Parazoarcus communis: one gene and its partner. The protein of the gene in region 1 interacts with the protein of each later gene in a pairwise test. Links are inferred from orthologs where the notes say so. Each region holds a gene or a part of one and is shown on either strand. Other genes may lie near its edges. The genes, in order: secG and secA.

The links.
Region 2: the proteins of secG (region 1) and secA interact in binary tests that used the Escherichia coli proteins (3 or more experiments, as listed by UniProt). The link is inferred for Parazoarcus communis from one-to-one orthologs.

What each region holds. Positions count from the first base shown.
Region 1 is NZ_CP022188.1:2,793,312-2,801,541, forward strand. Bases 1-2,768 are described here. They hold secG (preprotein translocase subunit SecG), read left to right. Parts: upstream 1-1,087; coding sequence 1,088-1,450; downstream 1,451-2,768. Other genes in these bases: tpiA (triose-phosphate isomerase), read left to right, coding at 317-1,060; ndhC (NADH-quinone oxidoreductase subunit A), read left to right, coding at 1,698-2,072; CEW87_RS12785 (NuoB/complex I 20 kDa subunit family protein), read left to right, coding at 2,076-2,552; CEW87_RS12790 (NADH-quinone oxidoreductase subunit C), read left to right, coding at 2,567-2,768. Also shown: more of CEW87_RS12790, read left to right, coding at 2,769-3,172; CEW87_RS12795 (NADH-quinone oxidoreductase subunit D), read left to right, coding at 3,165-4,418; NADH-quinone oxidoreductase subunit NuoE, read left to right, coding at 4,486-4,965; NADH-quinone oxidoreductase subunit NuoF, read left to right, coding at 4,962-6,281; NADH-quinone oxidoreductase subunit NuoG, read left to right, coding at 6,275-8,230. UniProt on the Escherichia coli protein: Subunit of the protein translocation channel SecYEG. Overexpression of some hybrid proteins has been thought to jam the protein secretion apparatus resulting in cell death; while this may be true it also results in FtsH-mediated degradation of SecY.
Region 2 is NZ_CP022188.1:2,215,658-2,224,355, reverse strand. What follows is about bases 2,860-6,095. They hold secA (preprotein translocase subunit SecA), read right to left. Parts: upstream 5,784-6,095; coding sequence 3,060-5,783; downstream 2,860-3,059. Other genes in these bases: CEW87_RS10160 (DciA family protein), read left to right, coding at 5,876-6,095; argJ (bifunctional glutamate N-acetyltransferase/amino-acid acetyltransferase ArgJ), read right to left, coding at 2,860-3,040. Outside these bases: CEW87_RS10175 (potassium transporter Kup), read right to left, coding at 1-1,642; more of argJ, read right to left, coding at 1,802-2,859; more of CEW87_RS10160, read left to right, coding at 6,096-6,310; CEW87_RS10155 (hypothetical protein), read right to left, coding at 6,316-6,504; lpxC (UDP-3-O-acyl-N-acetylglucosamine deacetylase), read right to left, coding at 6,514-7,437; cell division protein FtsZ, read right to left, coding at 7,580-8,698. UniProt on the Escherichia coli protein: Required for protein export, interacts with the SecYEG preprotein conducting channel.

The DNA of each region.
Region 1 (8,230 bases):
TTTGGCGACCTGCTGCGTGATGTCCAATCTGAATCGTAGTCCGGACCATAACCCCTTGCCGATCCGAATGCCCGCAAGCTGGTGCGAGTGGCGTCAGGATGAAGGTCCGCTCCCATGGCTGAGTCGCTGTCTCAGGTGCCGCCTGGCTTTCGAGCAGGGGGGGGCTTGTACGGGCAGTGATCGATCGCTGGCATGCGCTCTGTATGCGTAGTCAGCGCGATCTGCCCCAGTACCGACTTCCTCGTCTGCAACATGCGGCTTTGCTGCATTGCCCGTGGCGGCATATAATCCTCCGATTTATCGGACGGCTTTCCGCATGTCGAAGAAACTGGTTGCCGGCAACTGGAAACTGAATGGCAGTCTCGGTGCGAATGAGCGCCTGCTTTCAGCACTCGCTGCGCTGCCCGGTGTCGAGATGGCTGTCTGTGTTCCGTATCCGTATCTTGCGCAGGCTGCATCGGCCTTGCAGGGTGTCTCGCTCGGCGCGCAGGATGTCAGCGAATATGCTTCGGGTGCGTTTACCGGTGAAGTCAGCGCTGCAATGCTTGCAGAGTTCGGTTGCCGCTACGCAATCGTTGGACATTCGGAACGGCGCGCACTTTTCGCAGAGAGCGATGCAGTTGTGGGGCGTAAGGCCCTTGCAGCGCAGGCAGCGGGTCTGGTGCCGATTGTTTGCGTAGGCGAAACAATCGCAGAGCGCGAGGCCGGGCAGGTGATGGATGTCGTCGGGCGCCAGCTTGCAGCGGTACTTGAGCTTGCGGGTGCCGATGCAATGGCACGAATGGTGATCGCTTATGAGCCGGTGTGGGCGATCGGGACGGGGCTGTCGGCAACTGCGGACCAGGTCGGTGAGGTGCATGGCGGTGTGCGTTCATGGCTGCGCGCGCAGGGCGTTGATGCTGACGGTGTGCGCATCCTCTATGGCGGCAGTGTCAAGCCTGACAATGCCGCTGAATTGTTTGCGGTGAACGATGTCGATGGTGGGTTGATTGGCGGCGCCTCGCTGGTGGCTGAAGATTTCATGGCCATTTGCCGTTCGGCGGTGGTTAAACAAAACTGATGCAGGTTTCTTTCAAGGTCTGTTGTGATGAGTGATGTCGTTTTTTCCCTGGTGCTGACGGTGCATGTGCTGGTCGGTCTTGGTGTGATCGGTCTGGTTCTTGTGCAGCACGGTAAAGGTGCTGACGCGGGTGCGGCTTTTGGCGGCGGATCGTCAGGCAGTCTGTTCGGTTCTTCGGGTTCAGCCAACTTTCTGAGCCGTACGACGGCAGCGATGGCGACGGTGTTTTTTATCACCAGCCTGAGTCTGAGCTATCTCGCAAGCAACAAGCCTGCAGCGCCTTCCAGTGTGATGGATGGTGCGGTGCAGAGCGCGCCCGCCGAGGCTGCAGTTGACGCAGTACCGGCCGCTCCGGTGGATGACTCCAAGGCTCAGGCCATCCCGAAGTAGGTATAAGTATCACTTTGCGCAGTGCGGAAAACGTCGTATAATTCTCGCGCTGTACGAAGTAAGCCGACGTGGTGAAATTGGTAGACACGCTATCTTGAGGGGGTAGTGGCTTCGGTCGTGTGAGTTCGAGTCTCACCGTCGGCACCAGAATATAGAGAGCGCCCGCAACAGCGGGCGTTTCCATGAAGGGCAGCTAAAACAATAATGGCAGCAATAAGTTGCCAAACTCAATAGGGGTCATTGAGTCATGTTGGAAAGCTATTTTCCCGTTCTGCTGTTCATCCTTGTAGGTCTGGGTTTCGGGGTTGTTCCCGTCCTGCTGGGTCGCATCATTGCACCCTATCGTCCCGACAGCGAAAAGCTGTCCCCGTATGAGTGCGGCTTCGAGGCGTTTGAAGACGCCCGTATGAAGTTCGACGTCCGCTACTATCTCATCGCCATTCTCTTCATTCTGTTCGACCTTGAAATCGCCTTCCTGTTTCCGTGGGCGACTGTCTTCCAGGAGTTCATCGCTGCTGGTGAGGTGGCCTGGTTCGTCTTCGGGTCGGTGATGGTCTTTCTGGCTATCCTGGTTATCGGCTACATCGTCGAGTGGAAAAACGGCGCACTCGACTGGGAGTAAGGCATGAGCATAGAGGGCGTCTTTCGCGAAGGGTTTGTTACCACTTCGCTTGATGCGGTCATCAACTGGACGCGCACGGGCTCGCTGTGGCCCATGACTTTCGGTTTGGCCTGTTGTGCGGTCGAGATGATTCATGCGGGTTGTTCGCGCTATGACCTGGACCGCTTTGGTGTGGTTTTCCGCCCCAGTCCGCGGCAGTCTGATCTGATGATTGTTGCGGGTACGCTGTGCAACAAGATGGCGCCTGCACTGCGCAAGGTGTACGACCAGATGGCCGAGCCGCGCTGGGTGATCTCGATGGGTTCCTGCGCGAATGGTGGTGGCTACTATCACTACTCCTATTCGGTCGTGCGCGGCTGTGACCGCATCGTTCCCGTGGATGTCTATGTGCCGGGCTGTCCTCCGACGGCCGAGGCGCTGCTCTACGGCATCATCCAGCTTCAGAACAAGATCAAGCGCACCAATACGATTGCGCGCTGACGAGGCTCCAGATCATGAGTTCCAAGCTTGAACGTCTGAGCCAGTCTCTGCAGGAAGTGTTTGGCGAGAAACTGCAGTCGCTGGTTCTTGATCGCGGAGAGGTCACCATCGAGGTGTCCGCTGCCGATTATCTTCACGTGGCGATTACGTTGCGTGATCATGAAAGTCTGCATTTTGAGCAATTGCTCGATGTGTCCGGGCTTGATTATTCCGCTTATGGAAATGGTGGCTGGGCAGGCAAGCGTTTTGCGTCTGTCGCCCACCTGATGTCGATTCGTCATAACTGGCGCGTGCGTCTTCGTGTTTTTGCCGAAGACGATGCCTTTCCGGTGCTTGATTCCCTGTGCGAGCTGTGGCCGAGTGCAAACTGGTTCGAGCGTGAGTCCTTCGATCTGTACGGCATCATGTATGCCGGTCATCCGGACCTCCGCCGCATCCTGACCGACTACGGTTTTGTCGGTCACCCCTTCCGCAAGGATTTCCCTATTTCCGGCTACGTCGAGATGCGCTACGACCCGGAGCAGGGCAGGGTCGTCTATCAGCCGGTCAGTATCGAGCCGCGTGAAAACACACCGCGCATCGTGCGTGAGGAAAGCTACGGGGACGTTGGTCATGGCTGAGATCCGCAACTACACGATCAACTTTGGCCCGCAGCATCCTTCGGCACACGGCGTTTTGCGCCTCGTGCTCGAACTGGATGGCGAGGTGGTTGAGCGCGCCGATCCGCATATCGGCCTGCTGCATCGCGGCACCGAAAAGCTGGCTGAGACTCGCACCTGGGTGCAGTCTGTGCCCTACATGGACCGTCTCGACTACGTGTCGATGATGTGCAACGAGCATGCGTACTGCATGGCAATCGAGCGGCTGCTCGGCGTCGAAGTGCCCCTGCGTGCTCAGTACATCCGGGTAATGTTCGACGAAATTACCCGCGTCCTGAATCACCTGCTGAACATCGGAACGCATGCGCTGGATATCGGCGCAATGACGATGGTGCTCTACACCTTCCGCGAGCGCGAAGACCTGATGGACGCCTACGAGGCAGTGTCGGGAGCGCGCATGCATGCCGCCTATTACCGGCCGGGTGGTGTTTATCGCGACCTTCCCGATCGTATGCCGCAGTACCAGGCAAACAAGTTCAAGAACGCAAAGGCAATCAAGGATCTCAATGCGAACCGTCAGGGCTCGCTGCTCGATTTTCTTGAAGATTTCACCGATCGTTTTCCGCGCTATTGCGACGAATACGAGACCCTGCTGACCGATAACCGTATCTGGAAGCAGCGCACGGTCGGGATTGGCGTGGTTTCGCCCGAGCAGGCGCTGGGATGGGGCTTTACCGGTCCGATGCTGCGTGGTTCGGGCATCGCGTGGGATTTGCGCAAGAAGCAGCCCTACGAGGTGTACGACAAGGTCGACTTCGATATTCCGGTGGGCAAGAACGGTGACTGTTACGACCGCTACCTGTGCCGCATGGAAGAGATGCGCCAGTCGAACCGGATCATTCGTCAGTGCATCGACTGGCTGCGCAAGAATCCGGGTCCCGTGATTACCGATAATCACAAGGTTGCGCCTCCTGCTCGCGAGAACATGAAGGCCAACATGGAAGAGCTGATTCACCACTTCAAGCTCTTCACTGAAGGCATGCACGTCCCGAAGGGCGAGGTTTATGCCGCGGTAGAGCATCCGAAGGGCGAATTTGGCGTCTACGCCGTGTCGGACGGTGCAAACAAGCCTTATCGCCTGAAGCTGCGTGCGCCGGGCTTTGCTCACCTCGCAGCCATGGACGAACTGACCCGCGGGCACATGATTGCCGACGTTGTTGCAATCATCGGCACGATGGACGTCGTGTTCGGCGAAATCGACAGATGAGCGCTCACAGGCTGAAGGTGTGCGCCCCAACGAACAGACGGCAGGCTATCCGGAAAAAGAGTACGACATGCTGAGCCAGGAAACGCTGCAACAGATCGATCGCGAGATCGCAAAATATCCGTCAGACCAGAAGCAGTCGGCTGTCATGGCTGCGCTGCGCATTGCACAGGTCGAGAAGGGCTGGTTGCCCAAGGATGTCATCGAGTACGTCGCGAGCTATCTCGACATGCCGGCCATTGCCGCTTACGAGGTTGCGAGCTTCTACAACATGTACGACCTCAATCCGGTCGGACGCCACAAGATCACGGTATGTACCAATCTGCCCTGTGCGCTGTCCGGCGGTGTGCATGCGGCCGACTACCTGAAGAGCAAGCTGGGCATCGACTTCAACGAAACCACCCCTGACGGCAAGTTCACTCTCAAAGAGGGTGAGTGCATGGGTGCCTGTGGAGATGCCCCGGTGCTGCTGCACAACAATCACAAGATGTGCAGCTGGATGACGACCGAGAAAATCGACCAAATGCTGGCCGATCTGGAAGACAAATGAGCGCGCACGGACTGATTCTCGCCGGAGTCGATGGCGACCGCACCTGGCGGCTCCAGGATTATGTGGCCCGCGGCGGATACGCAGCGTTGCGCAAGATCATTGCGGAAAAGACGCCACCCGAGACCATCATTGCCGAACTCAAGGCGTCAGTGCTGCGAGGGCGTGGCGGTGCAGGCTTTCCGACGGGATTGAAGTGGAGCTTCATGCCGCGCTCCTTCCCGGGCGACAAGTATCTTGCATGCAACTCCGATGAAGGCGAGCCGGGAACGTTCAAGGATCGCGACATCCTGCGCTACAACCCGCATACCGTCATCGAAGGCATGATCATTGCGGCCTATGCGATGGGCTGTGCCCGCGGGTACAACTACATCCACGGTGAGATCTTCGAGATCTACACCCGCTTCGAAGAGGCGCTCGACGAGGCTCGTGCTGCCGGACTTCTCGGTCAGAACATCCTCGGGTCGGACTTCTCCTTCGAACTGTTTGCCCACCACGGTTACGGCGCCTACATCTGCGGCGAAGAAACCGCGCTGCTGGAGTCGATCGAAGGCAAGAAGGGGCAGCCGCGATTCAAGCCGCCGTTCCCGGCAAGCTACGGTCTGTACGGCAAGCCGACCACCATCAACAACACTGAAACCTTTGCGTCGGTCCCGTTCATCATGAATATGGGCGGCGAGGGCTTCCTGAACCTTGGCAAGCCTAATAACGGCGGCACCAAGCTGTTTTCGATTTCCGGTCATGTCAATCGTCCGGGCAACTACGAGATCAATCTCGGTACGCCGTTCTCCGAGCTTCTCGAGATGGCCGGTGGCATGCGTGGCGGGCGTCAGCTGAAGGGCGTGATTCCGGGCGGCTCTTCGTCGCCGGTCATTCCCGGCGCGGTGATGATGGACTGTACGATGGACTACGACTCGATCTCCAAAGCCGGCTCGATGCTGGGTTCGGGGGCGGTGATCGTGATGGACGAGACCACCTGCATGGTGAAGGCGCTCGAGCGCCTGTCCTACTTCTACTTCGAAGAGTCCTGTGGTCAATGTACGCCGTGTCGCGAAGGCACCGGCTGGCTGTACCGGGTTGTGCACCGGATCGAAAACGGTCTTGGCCGTCCGGACGACCTTGATCTGCTGAACTCGGTGACCACCAACATCATGGGACGCACCATCTGTGCGCTCGGTGATGCGGCCTCGATGCCGGTGCAGAGCTTCATCAAGCACTTCGGCGATGAATTCGCGTATCACATCGAAAACAAGAAATGTCTGGTTCCGCCGGAAGTGCAGCGTGCCGGCAGCCAAATCTACGTGAGCCCCTCATGCTAGAGATCGAAATCGACGGAAAGCAGGTTCAGGTGCCGGATGGCAGCACCGTCATGGATGCCGCGTCCATGACAGGCTCCTACATCCCCCATTTCTGCTATCACAAGAAACTCTCCATTGCGGCCAACTGCCGCATGTGCCTGGTGCAGGTGGAAAAGGCGCCCAAGCCCTTGCCCGCCTGTGCGACGCCCGTGACCAACGGCATGAAGGTCTGGACCCAGTCCGAACTTGCGGTCAAGGCGCAGAAGGGCGTGATGGAGTTCCTGCTCATCAACCATCCGCTGGACTGTCCGATCTGTGACCAGGGTGGTGAATGCCAATTGCAGGATCTGGCCGTGGGCTACGGTGGCAGCCAGTCCCGCTATCAGGAAGAAAAGCGGGTCGTGTTCAACAAGAACCTCGGCTCCCTCGTGTCGACCGACATGACGCGATGCATCAACTGCACGCGCTGCGTACGATTCACGACCGAGATTGCCGGCGAAATGGAGTTGGGCCAGGCCTTCCGCGGCGAGCACGCGGAGATCATGACCTTTGTCGAGAAGACGGTCGATTCCGAACTCTCCGGCAACATCATCGACCTGTGTCCGGTGGGTGCGCTGACCTCCAAGCCCTTCCGTTTTGCTGCACGCACGTGGGAGCTCTCGCGTCGCAAGTCGGTGAGCCCGCATGACGCCCTTGGCGCCAACCTCATCGTGCAAACCAAGCACGAAGTGGTCAAACGTGTGCTACCGCATGAGAACGAAGCGCTCAACGAGTGCTGGCTGTCGGACAAGGATCGCTTCTCGTACGAAGGCCTGTCCAGCGAAGACCGCCTTACGCAGCCCATGATCAAGCAGGGTGGCGAATGGAAGGCCACCGACTGGCAGACCGCGCTCGAATTCGTTGCGACCGGCCTCAAGGGAATCGTCAAGGATTACGGTCCCGCCTCGGTCGGCGCACTGGCCTCCCCGCACTCAACGGTGGAAGAACTCCACCTGCTGCAGAAGCTGGTTCGCGGCCTTGGCTCGGACAACATCGACTTCCGCCTCCGTCAGACCGATTTCCGTGCCGATGCATCGCGCAGCGCTGCACCGTGGCTGGGCATGCCGGTGGCGGGCGTACCGGATCTTAACCGCCTGTTGGTCGTCGGCAGTTTCCTGCGCAAGGACGCGCCGCTTCTGGCCCAGCGTGTCCGTCAGGCCGCCAAGCGCGGGCTGCACGTCAGTGCCGTCGGACCCACCGCAGAAGAATGGCTCATTCCGGTGCGGCAGCGCGCACTGGTCGCGCCCGATGCAATGGTTGCAAGCCTTGCCGGGATCGTGGTCGCGCTTGCTGCCGAGAAGGGCGTTGCTGTCAGCGAAGGCCTCAGTGCCCAGTTGCCTGCAAGCGCGTCGGAAGCGGAAACCGGAATCGCGCAGAGTCTTGCGAGCGGCCGCAAGGTCGCCGTGTGGCTAGGAAACCTGGCTGTCCAGCACCCGCGTGCTGCCGAGCTTCAGGTTCTTGCGCAGGAGATTGCCCGACTGTCGGATGGCGTCTTCGGCTTCATCGGTGAAGCGGCCAACAGCGTGGGGGCTTATCTCGCCGGGGCCGTTCCTTCGGGAACCGGACTCAACGCCCGCGCAATGCTCGAAGAGCCGCGCAAGGCATACATCGTAATGGGGGCTGAGCCGGCGCTCGATTTCGCTGATGGCGCACTGGCCACGTCAGCGCTTGCATCGGCACAGTTGGTGGTGGCGCTGTCCGCCTTCGGGTCGGACTCGCTGCGCGAGACGGCCGACGTGCTGCTGCCGATTGCGCCCTTCTCGGAAACGTCGGGGACTTTCGTCAACTGTGAGGGCACTGCGCAGAGTTTCAACGCAGTTGCCAAGCAGTTGGGTGATACGCGGCCGGGCTGGAAGGTGCTGCGCGTCCTCGGAAACCTGTTGCAGTTCGACGGTTTCGATCAGGGTGACTCCGAAGCCGTGCGCGCCGAA
Region 2 (8,698 bases), 580 kb from region 1 along the record:
TCAACAGCACCACCCGCTCGTGCAGGACCTTGTTGTGATAGAGGTTGTGCAACAGGGTTCGTGGCACGCTCTCGAGCCAGTGCGTCAGAAACACGGCCGTCCCTGGCACCCTGGGCGGCGGGTCGTTGAACAGGGACGGAATGAAGATCTCCAGACGCATCGTATCCGCACGTGAGCGCTCCTCAAGCACGGCACGACCGCGCTTCCAGGTTCTGAGCACGACGAAGATCAGCGCGCCGATCAGCAGCGGAAACCATCCACCGGCGACGATCTTGACCGCGGTGGCGGAGAAGAATGCGATGTCGACCGTGATGAATACGCCAATGAAGGCGAGCGATGTCGCGACGTTCCATCGCCACAGGGCGCGCACGACGACGAAGGCCAGGATGGTGTCGATCAGCATCGTCAGCGTGACCGCGATGCCGTAGGCGGACGCCAGCGCACTCGACGAGCGGAAGCCAACCACGAGGGCGATCACCGCACCGAGCAGCATCCAGTTGATGCCCGGCACGTAGATCTGGCCGATCTCCCGCTCCGAGGTGTGCACCATCAGCATCCGAGGCGCGTAGCCAAGCTGTATCGCCTGCCGGGTGAGCGAGAACGCCCCCGAGATCACCGCCTGACTGGCAATGATCGTTGCCAGCGCAGACAGCGCCACCATCGGATACAGCAGCTGATCGGGCACCAGCAGAAAGAAGGGATTCCGGACGTTGTCGGGATGATCGAGAATCAGCGCTCCCTGCCCCAGATAGTTCAGGTACAGGGCGGGAAAGACGACAAAGAACCAGCTCAACTTTATCGGCCGGCGGCCGAAGTGCCCCATGTCGGCATACAGGGCCTCACCACCGGTAATCGCCAGCACGACCGCGCCCAGCGCGAGCCACGCGATCAGTGGCTGAGTGGCGAAGAAGTGCGCCGCCCACCACGGACTGATGGCGCCGAGAATCTCTGGATGCAGACGAATTCCGTTGATGCCGAGCACGGCCAGCACCGCAAACCAGCACAGCATGACCGGGCCGAAAATGGCCCCGACGCTGCCGGTTCCGCGGCGCTGCATCATGAACAGCCCAATCAGCAGGACGAGTGCGATCGGGAGCACGAAGGGGCGGAACGCCGGCGTGGCAATCTCCAGCCCCTCCACTGCGGAGAGCACTGAAATGGCCGGCGTGATCATGCCGTCGCCGTAGAACAGCGCGGCACCGAACACCCCGAGCACCGACAGCCACCATGCCTTGCGCCCCGGCTTCACCGCACGCAGCGCGAGCGAAGTCAGCGCCATGATGCCGCCCTCGCCATCGTTGTCGGCACGCATGATGAAAAGCACGTACTTCGCCGAGACCACCAGCATCAGCGCCCAGAACACGAGAGACAGAATGCCGTAGACGTTTTCGGGCGTCACCGGCACGGCATGTTCGCCGTTGAAGACTTCCTTCAACGTATAGAGCGGGCTGGTGCCGATGTCACCGTAGACGATGCCGATGGCCGACACTGCAAGACCGGCGATACCCGCTCTGGGCCCATGATTTGCAGTTACAGGAGGGTGACTCTGATCTTGTGCCGACACCGTCGATCTCCGCGCGCTGCGCAATAGGCTGCTGGGGCGTGCTGTCCCGGCCTGCACGGACCACGGCAGGCGCTTCATGCACCGCAGCATTCTGCACCAAGGCGGCGGCGAGTGCGAACGTGCGCGCCTGAAGTCTGCTCTCACGTCCGCCATGGGCGGCACGCCCATGAGACATGAAAAAACCGGACAGCGCGCTCGACGCGGTGTCCGGTTTGTGTGCTGCCGATCAGGGCAGGATCAGCTGCGGTAGTCGGCGTTGATCTTTACGTAGTCGTAGGAGAAATCGCAGGTCCACACCGTGGCAGCCGCATCACCGCGGGCGAGATCGATGCGCACGATCAGTTCCGCTTCTTTCATGATCCGGGTGCCGGCTTCTTCAACATAGCTCTCAGCCCGGCCACCGTGTTCGGCGACCAGCACGGACTCTTCCGTGTTGCCGAGCCAGACGCGAAGCCTGGAGACATCGAGGTCGTCGATGCCCGCATAACCGATCGCAGCTAGAATCCGCCCGAGGTTGGGATCGGACGCAAAGAACGCGGTCTTGACCAGCGGCGAGTGCCCCACCGCATAGGCTACCTTGCGGCACTCTTCACGGCTGGCGCCGCCTTCGACGACGATGCTCATGAACTTGGTCGCGCCCTCGCCGTCGCGAACGATGGCCTGCGCAAGCCGGATCGACACGTCGACGATTGCATCGCGCAGTGCCGCGAAATCCGCCGTACTGGCGTCGGTGATCTCTGCGTTACCGGCCTGCCCCGTCGCGATCACGATGAAGGAGTCGTTGGTCGAGGTATCACCATCGATGGTGATGCTGTTGAAGGACAGATCCGCCGCTTCACGCGTCACGGTCTCCAGCAGCGGCTGACTGATCGCAGCATCGCAGGCCAGAAAGCCGAGCATGGTCGCCATATTGGGCTTGATCATGCCCGCGCCCTTGCTGATGCCGGTGAGGGTAATGGTGCGCCCGCCCACGACAACCTGCTTTGAGATGCCCTTCGCCAGGGTGTCGGTGGTCATGATGGCGTGCGCGGCATCGAACCAGCCGTCTGCGCGAAGGTCGGCCACGGCCTTCGGCAGGCCTGCCACGAGGCGGTCAACCGGCAGCGGCTCGAGAATGACTCCGGTCGAAAACGGGAGCACCTGTTCCGCACCGATATCCAGCCGCGCCGCCACCGCTTCGCACGTCGTGCGCGCGTTGGCCAGGCCCGACTCGCCGGTACCGGCATTGGCCACACCGGTGTTGATCACCAATGCACGAATGTCGCCGAGCGGCAGATGCGTCTTGCACAGCTGGACCGGCGCTGCGCAGAAACGGTTCAGCGTGAACACGCCTGCAACACGGCTGCCCGGTGCAAGTTCGATCACGGTCAGGTCGCGCCGGTTGGCCTTGCGGATACCCGCTTCGGCAACACCCAGACGCACGCCGGCGACAGCGTTCAGCTCAGCCGGGTTCGGAGTCGTCAGATTTACAGCCATGGTGTTCTCCTGGACCGGCTCAGCTCAGCTTGCCGTGACAGTGTTTGTACTTCTTGCCCGATCCGCAGGGGCATGCATCGTTGCGCCCGACCTTGGGCCCGGCCGTGGCCGGCTGCGCGGCATCGCCGCCCGCAGCGGCCTTGCCCAGTGCCTCGTCGTAATCGGCGTGGTGATACTGCACGTTCTCGACGTCTGACTGCGGTTCGGCCTCATCGAGCTGCGATTCGGTACGAATCTGCACCGTCATCAGCAGCTTGCTGACATCGGCACGGACCGCATCGAGCAGGGTCTCGAACAGCTCGAACGCTTCGCGCTTGTATTCCTGCTTGGGGTTCTTCTGTGCGTAACCGCGCAGATGGATGCCCTGACGCAGGTGATCCAGCGCCGCAAGGTGCTCCCGCCAGTGGGTATCGAGGCTTTGCAGCATCACATTGCGCTCGAACTGCTGCCACGCCACCGGATCGACCGTCGCGGTCTTGGCGGCATAGGCGGCTTCAGCCGCTTCGAGAATGCGCTTCTGAATCGCATCGTCGTCCAGGCTCGGCTCGGCCTTGATCCACTCTGCCACGTCCAGCTTGAGCTGGAAGTCGGCCGCGAGTGCCTGCTCCAGTGCGGGCACGTCCCACTGCTCTTCCACGGTGTCCAGCGGCACGTAGAGGCGGAAGGTGTCATGCACAACGCCCTGGCGCATCGCGGTGATCGTGTCGGAGATGCTCTCGCTCTCGAGCAGCTCGTTGCGCTGCTGGTAGATCACCTTGCGCTGATCGTTGGAGACGTCGTCGTACTCGAGCAGCTGCTTGCGGATATCGAAGTTGCGCTGCTCGACCTTGCGCTGCGCAGACTCCAGCGAGCGGGTGACCATCGCATGCTCGATGGCCTCGCCTTCAGGCATCTTCAGGCGGACCATGATCGCGTTCAGGCGCTCGCCGGCGAAGATCTTCATCAGCGGATCTTCAAGCGAGAGGTAGAAACGGCTCGAACCCGGGTCGCCCTGACGGCCCGAACGGCCGCGCAGCTGATTGTCGATACGACGCGACTCGTGGCGCTCGGTACCGATGATGTGAAGACCGCCCGCGGCACAGACCTGCTCATGCACCTTCTGCCACTCCGCACGCAAGGTGGCGATGCGGCCCTCCTTCTCGCTTTCCGGAATGCTCTCGTCTTCACGCAGCAAGGACACCGGCTTCTCGATATTGCCACCCAGCACGATGTCGGTACCGCGACCGGCCATGTTGGTGGCAATCGTCACCACACCGGGACGGCCGGCCTGAGCGACGATCTGGGCTTCGCTGTCGTGCTGCTTGGCATTGAGCAGCTGATGCGCAATCTTGGCCTTGTTCAGCAGGCCGGACAGGTACTCGTTGGTCTCGATCGAGGTCGTACCCACCAGCACCGGTTGCCCGCGAGTGACGCAGCCTTCGATATCGGCGATCACCGCATCCCACTTTTCCTTGGCGGTGCGATAAACCTTGTCGTTCTCGTCGCGCCGTGCGGCCGGGCGATTGGTCGGAATGACGACCGTCTCGAGACCGTAGATGGAGTGGAATTCGAAGGCTTCGGTGTCGGCCGTACCCGTCATGCCGGCGAGCTTGCCGTACATGCGGAAGTAGTTCTGGAAGGTGATCGAGGCCAGGGTCTGGTTCTCGGCCTGGATGCGCGCGCCTTCCTTAGCCTCGACGGCCTGGTGCAGACCGTCGGACCAGCGCCGGCCCGCCATCAGGCGCCCGGTGAACTCGTCGACGATGACCACTTCGCCGTTCTGGACGACGTAGTGCTGATCCTTGTGATACAGCGCGTGGGCACGCAGCGAGGCGTAGAGATGGTGCACCAGCAGGATGTTGCCCGGCTCATAGAGGCCGCTGCCTTCCGGAAGCAGGCCCGTGCGCACCAGCAGCTGCTCGGCCGTCTCGTGCCCCTGCTCGGTCAACAGCACCTGATGGGCCTTGAGGTCGACCGTGTAGTCGCCCGGCACGGTCACATCGTCGCCTTCGCCTTCCTGCTTTTTCAGCAGCGGCGCAACCTGGTTCATCTTCAGGTACAGCTCGGTGTGATCTTCGGCCTGGCCGGAGATGATCAGCGGCGTGCGCGCTTCGTCGATGAGGATGGAGTCCACTTCGTCGACAATGGCGAAGTTCAGTTTGCGCTGAACACGTTCGCCGGTGTTGTACACCATGTTGTCGCGCAGGTAGTCGAACCCGAATTCGTTATTGGTGCCGTAGGTAATATCGGACGCATAGGCCGCCTGCTTTTCCTGGTGCGACATGCGCGACAGGTTGCAGCCAGTGGTCAGCCCGAGGAAACCGAAGATCCGGCCCATCCAGTCGGCGTCGCGGCTGGCCAGGTAATCGTTGACGGTGATGACGTGCACGCCCTTGTCGGCGAGCGCATTCAGGTAGGCCGGCAGCGTGGCGACCAGAGTCTTGCCCTCGCCGGTACGCATTTCGGCAATCCTGCCGTCGTGCAGCACCATGCCGCCAATGAGCTGCACGTCGAAGTGGCGCATGCCGTGCACCCGCTTGCCCGCTTCGCGCACCACGGCGAAAGCCTCGGGAAGCAGTGCGTCGAGCGTTTCGCCGTTTGCAACGCGCTGCCTGAACTCGGCAGTCTTGCCTTTGAGTGCTTCGTCCGAAAGCGCCGAGATCTCGGGCTCCAGAGCATTGATCCGACGAACGGTCTGCGAATACTGGCGGATCAGACGGTCGTTACGTGTACCGAATAATTTCTTGAGAAGGCCGGAGAACATGAGATGGGGTCGACGTCGATTCGGCAAAGCGGCGAGTTTATCATGTCGGACTGTCCTCCCATATTTCTCCCTCATTAAGCGACCCAAAACTCATGAGCAAGCTCCTGCAACGCTACCTTGGCGCCGGCAACGCACTTGCCCGCCTGCAGGACCATGCAGCCCGGCTGCGCCGCTTGCAGACCGTCCTCGACGGCGGCCTGCCCGCCCAGTTCGCAAAAGCCTGCAGCGTGGTCAATCTGAAGGATGACGTGCTGGTGATTGCCACCCGCGGCAGCGCCCTCGCAGTGCGACTCAAGCAGATGACCCCTTCCCTGATGGATCACTTCCTGCACGCGGGCTACCCGCTGCAGTCGATCAGGATCAAGGTATCCACACCCGAGGAGACCGTCGTGCAACGCGCACCGACCGTGCGCACGGTGTCGCCGGCGGCCAAGACTCAGTTGCGGGAATTTGCTGCGACGCTGCCCGAAGACTCACCGCTGCGCGATGCGCTCGAACGGCTTGCGCGCCTCAGCAGGGAAAGCTGACAGCGTCAGATCATCGGCGCCAGAAGGCGCTCGAGGGCAAACAGGGACAGAAAGACGAAGAGCACGACCAGGCCGGCACGAAAGATCTTCCATGCCCACTGCCGATAGCGGCGATTGCCGGTAAGCAGCCACAGCAGGATGGAGCCGGCGATCCCGAGCACCAGCAGCAAACCGACGATGCGCAGCACAAGCATCGCGGCGACTCAGCTCACCAGCGCGGCATCGGCAAACTGATGCACGACCGCCGCGGGTGCTGCGGCCACTTTTTCGAAGGTCACGATTTCCCACGCCGACGCGTCTTCGAGCAGAACGCGCAGCACCTGGTTGTTCAGTGCATGCCCGGCCTTGTGCGCCGAATAGGCCGCCAGCAGCGGATGACCACACAAATAGAGGTCGCCAATGGCGTCGAGGACCTTGTGCTTGACGAACTCGTCGGCGTAGCGCAGCCCTTCGGCATTGAGCACGCGGTACTCGTCCATCACGATGGCGTTGTCCAGGCTGCCGCCAAGTGCCAGGCCATTTGCCCGCATGAATTCGACATCCTGCATGAAACCGAAGGTACGCGCCCGCGCGACATCGCGAATGTAGGAATGCTCGGCAAAGTCGATATTCACCGAAGTCGACGTGCTGTCGATCGCCGGGTGGTTGAACACAATGGAGAATTGCAGCTTGAAGCCATCGTAGGGCTCGAGGCGCACCCATTTGTCGCCTTCGCGATACTCCACGGCCTTTTTCACCCGCATGAATTTCTTGGGTGCAGCCTGCTCCTCGATGCCTGCCGACTGCAGCAGGAACACGAAAGGCCCCGAACTGCCATCGAGAATCGGAATCTCGGGCGCATCGACATCGACATGCAGGTTATCGATTCCGAGGCCGGCCAGCGCCGACATCAGGTGTTCGACCGTACCCACTTTCTCGCCGCCCTGCTCCAGCCCGGAACACATCCGGGTGTCGCACACGGCATAGGGATCGGCAGGCAGATCGAGCGGCGGGTTCAGATCGACGCGATGAAAGACGATACCGGTGTCCGGCGCTGCAGGGCGCAGCACCAGATTGACCTTGCGTCCGCCGTGGAGGCCGACGCCGGTTGCCTTGACGATCGATTTGAGAGTTCGCTGCCTGATCATGTATTTCATTCCCGTTTCACACCCGCAGTTTAGCACGCCCCAAAATCTTAGTTGCAGTGCACCAAAAGAGACGGGCACCCGCGCCCGAACCGGAGGCGGCGGTTCGCGCGTGAGTGCCCGTGCGGGCCCGCAGGAAGCGGGATCAGTCTGCCTGGCGACGCAGGAAGGCCGGGATGTCGTAGGTGCCGACACCGTTGTTGCTCATCGCATCAACGGTCGTACGACGGCCACTGCGCATCACGGCTGGTACGTCGAGATTGTTCATGTCGACACCGCTGGACGGGCCATACGTACCCGTACCCTGCACCACCTGCATCACCGGCTGACGTGCGGTAGCACGCGGCGTACCAAGACCGGTGGCGACCACGGTAATGCGGATGCGGTCTTCCATGGTCTCTTCGAACACGGTTCCGTACTTGACGAAGGCTTCCGGCGCGGCAAAGGCCTGGACCGTTTTCACCGCATCGCGCACTTCGGACATCTTGAGCGACTTGCTGGCGGTGATGTTGATCAGCACGCAACGCGCACCCGACAGCTCCGTACCTTCAAGCAGCGGCGACACGGCAGCCTGTTCGGCCGCAATTCGCGCACGATCCATCCCGGCGGCTTCTGCGGAACCCATCATCGCACGGCCCATCTCGGCCATCGCGGTGCGTACGTCCTGGAAGTCGACGTTGACCAGGCCAGGCACGTTGATGATCTCGGCGATACCGCCAACAGCCGAACGCAGCACGTTGTCAGCCGAGCGGAAGCACTCTTCGAAGCCGGCGTCGTCACCGAAGACGTCGAGCAGCTTGTCGTTGAGTACGACGATCAGCGAATCCACATGGCGGGTCAGCTCCTCGACACCGCTCTCGGCCACGCGAATGCGGTTTTCGAAATCGAAGGGTTTGGTCACCACGGCAACGGCCAGGATGCCCATTTCCTTGGCGATCTCAGCCACGACAGGCGCAGCGCCGGTACCCGTACCACCACCCATGCCGCCAGTGATGAAGCACATGTGCGCACCTTCCAGTGCGGCGGCGATTGCTTCACGCGATTCCTGTGCGGCAGCGCGCCCGGCTTCAGGCTTGGATCCTGCGCCCAGACCGGTGACACCGAGCTGGATCTTGGTCGGTGCCAAACAGCGCGACAGCGCCTGCGCATCGGTGTTTGCGGAGATGAAATCCACCCCCTTCACACCTTCACGGATCATGTGGTCGACCGCGTTACCGCCAGCGCCACCCACACCGACCACCTTGATGATCGTCCCAACCGGCTC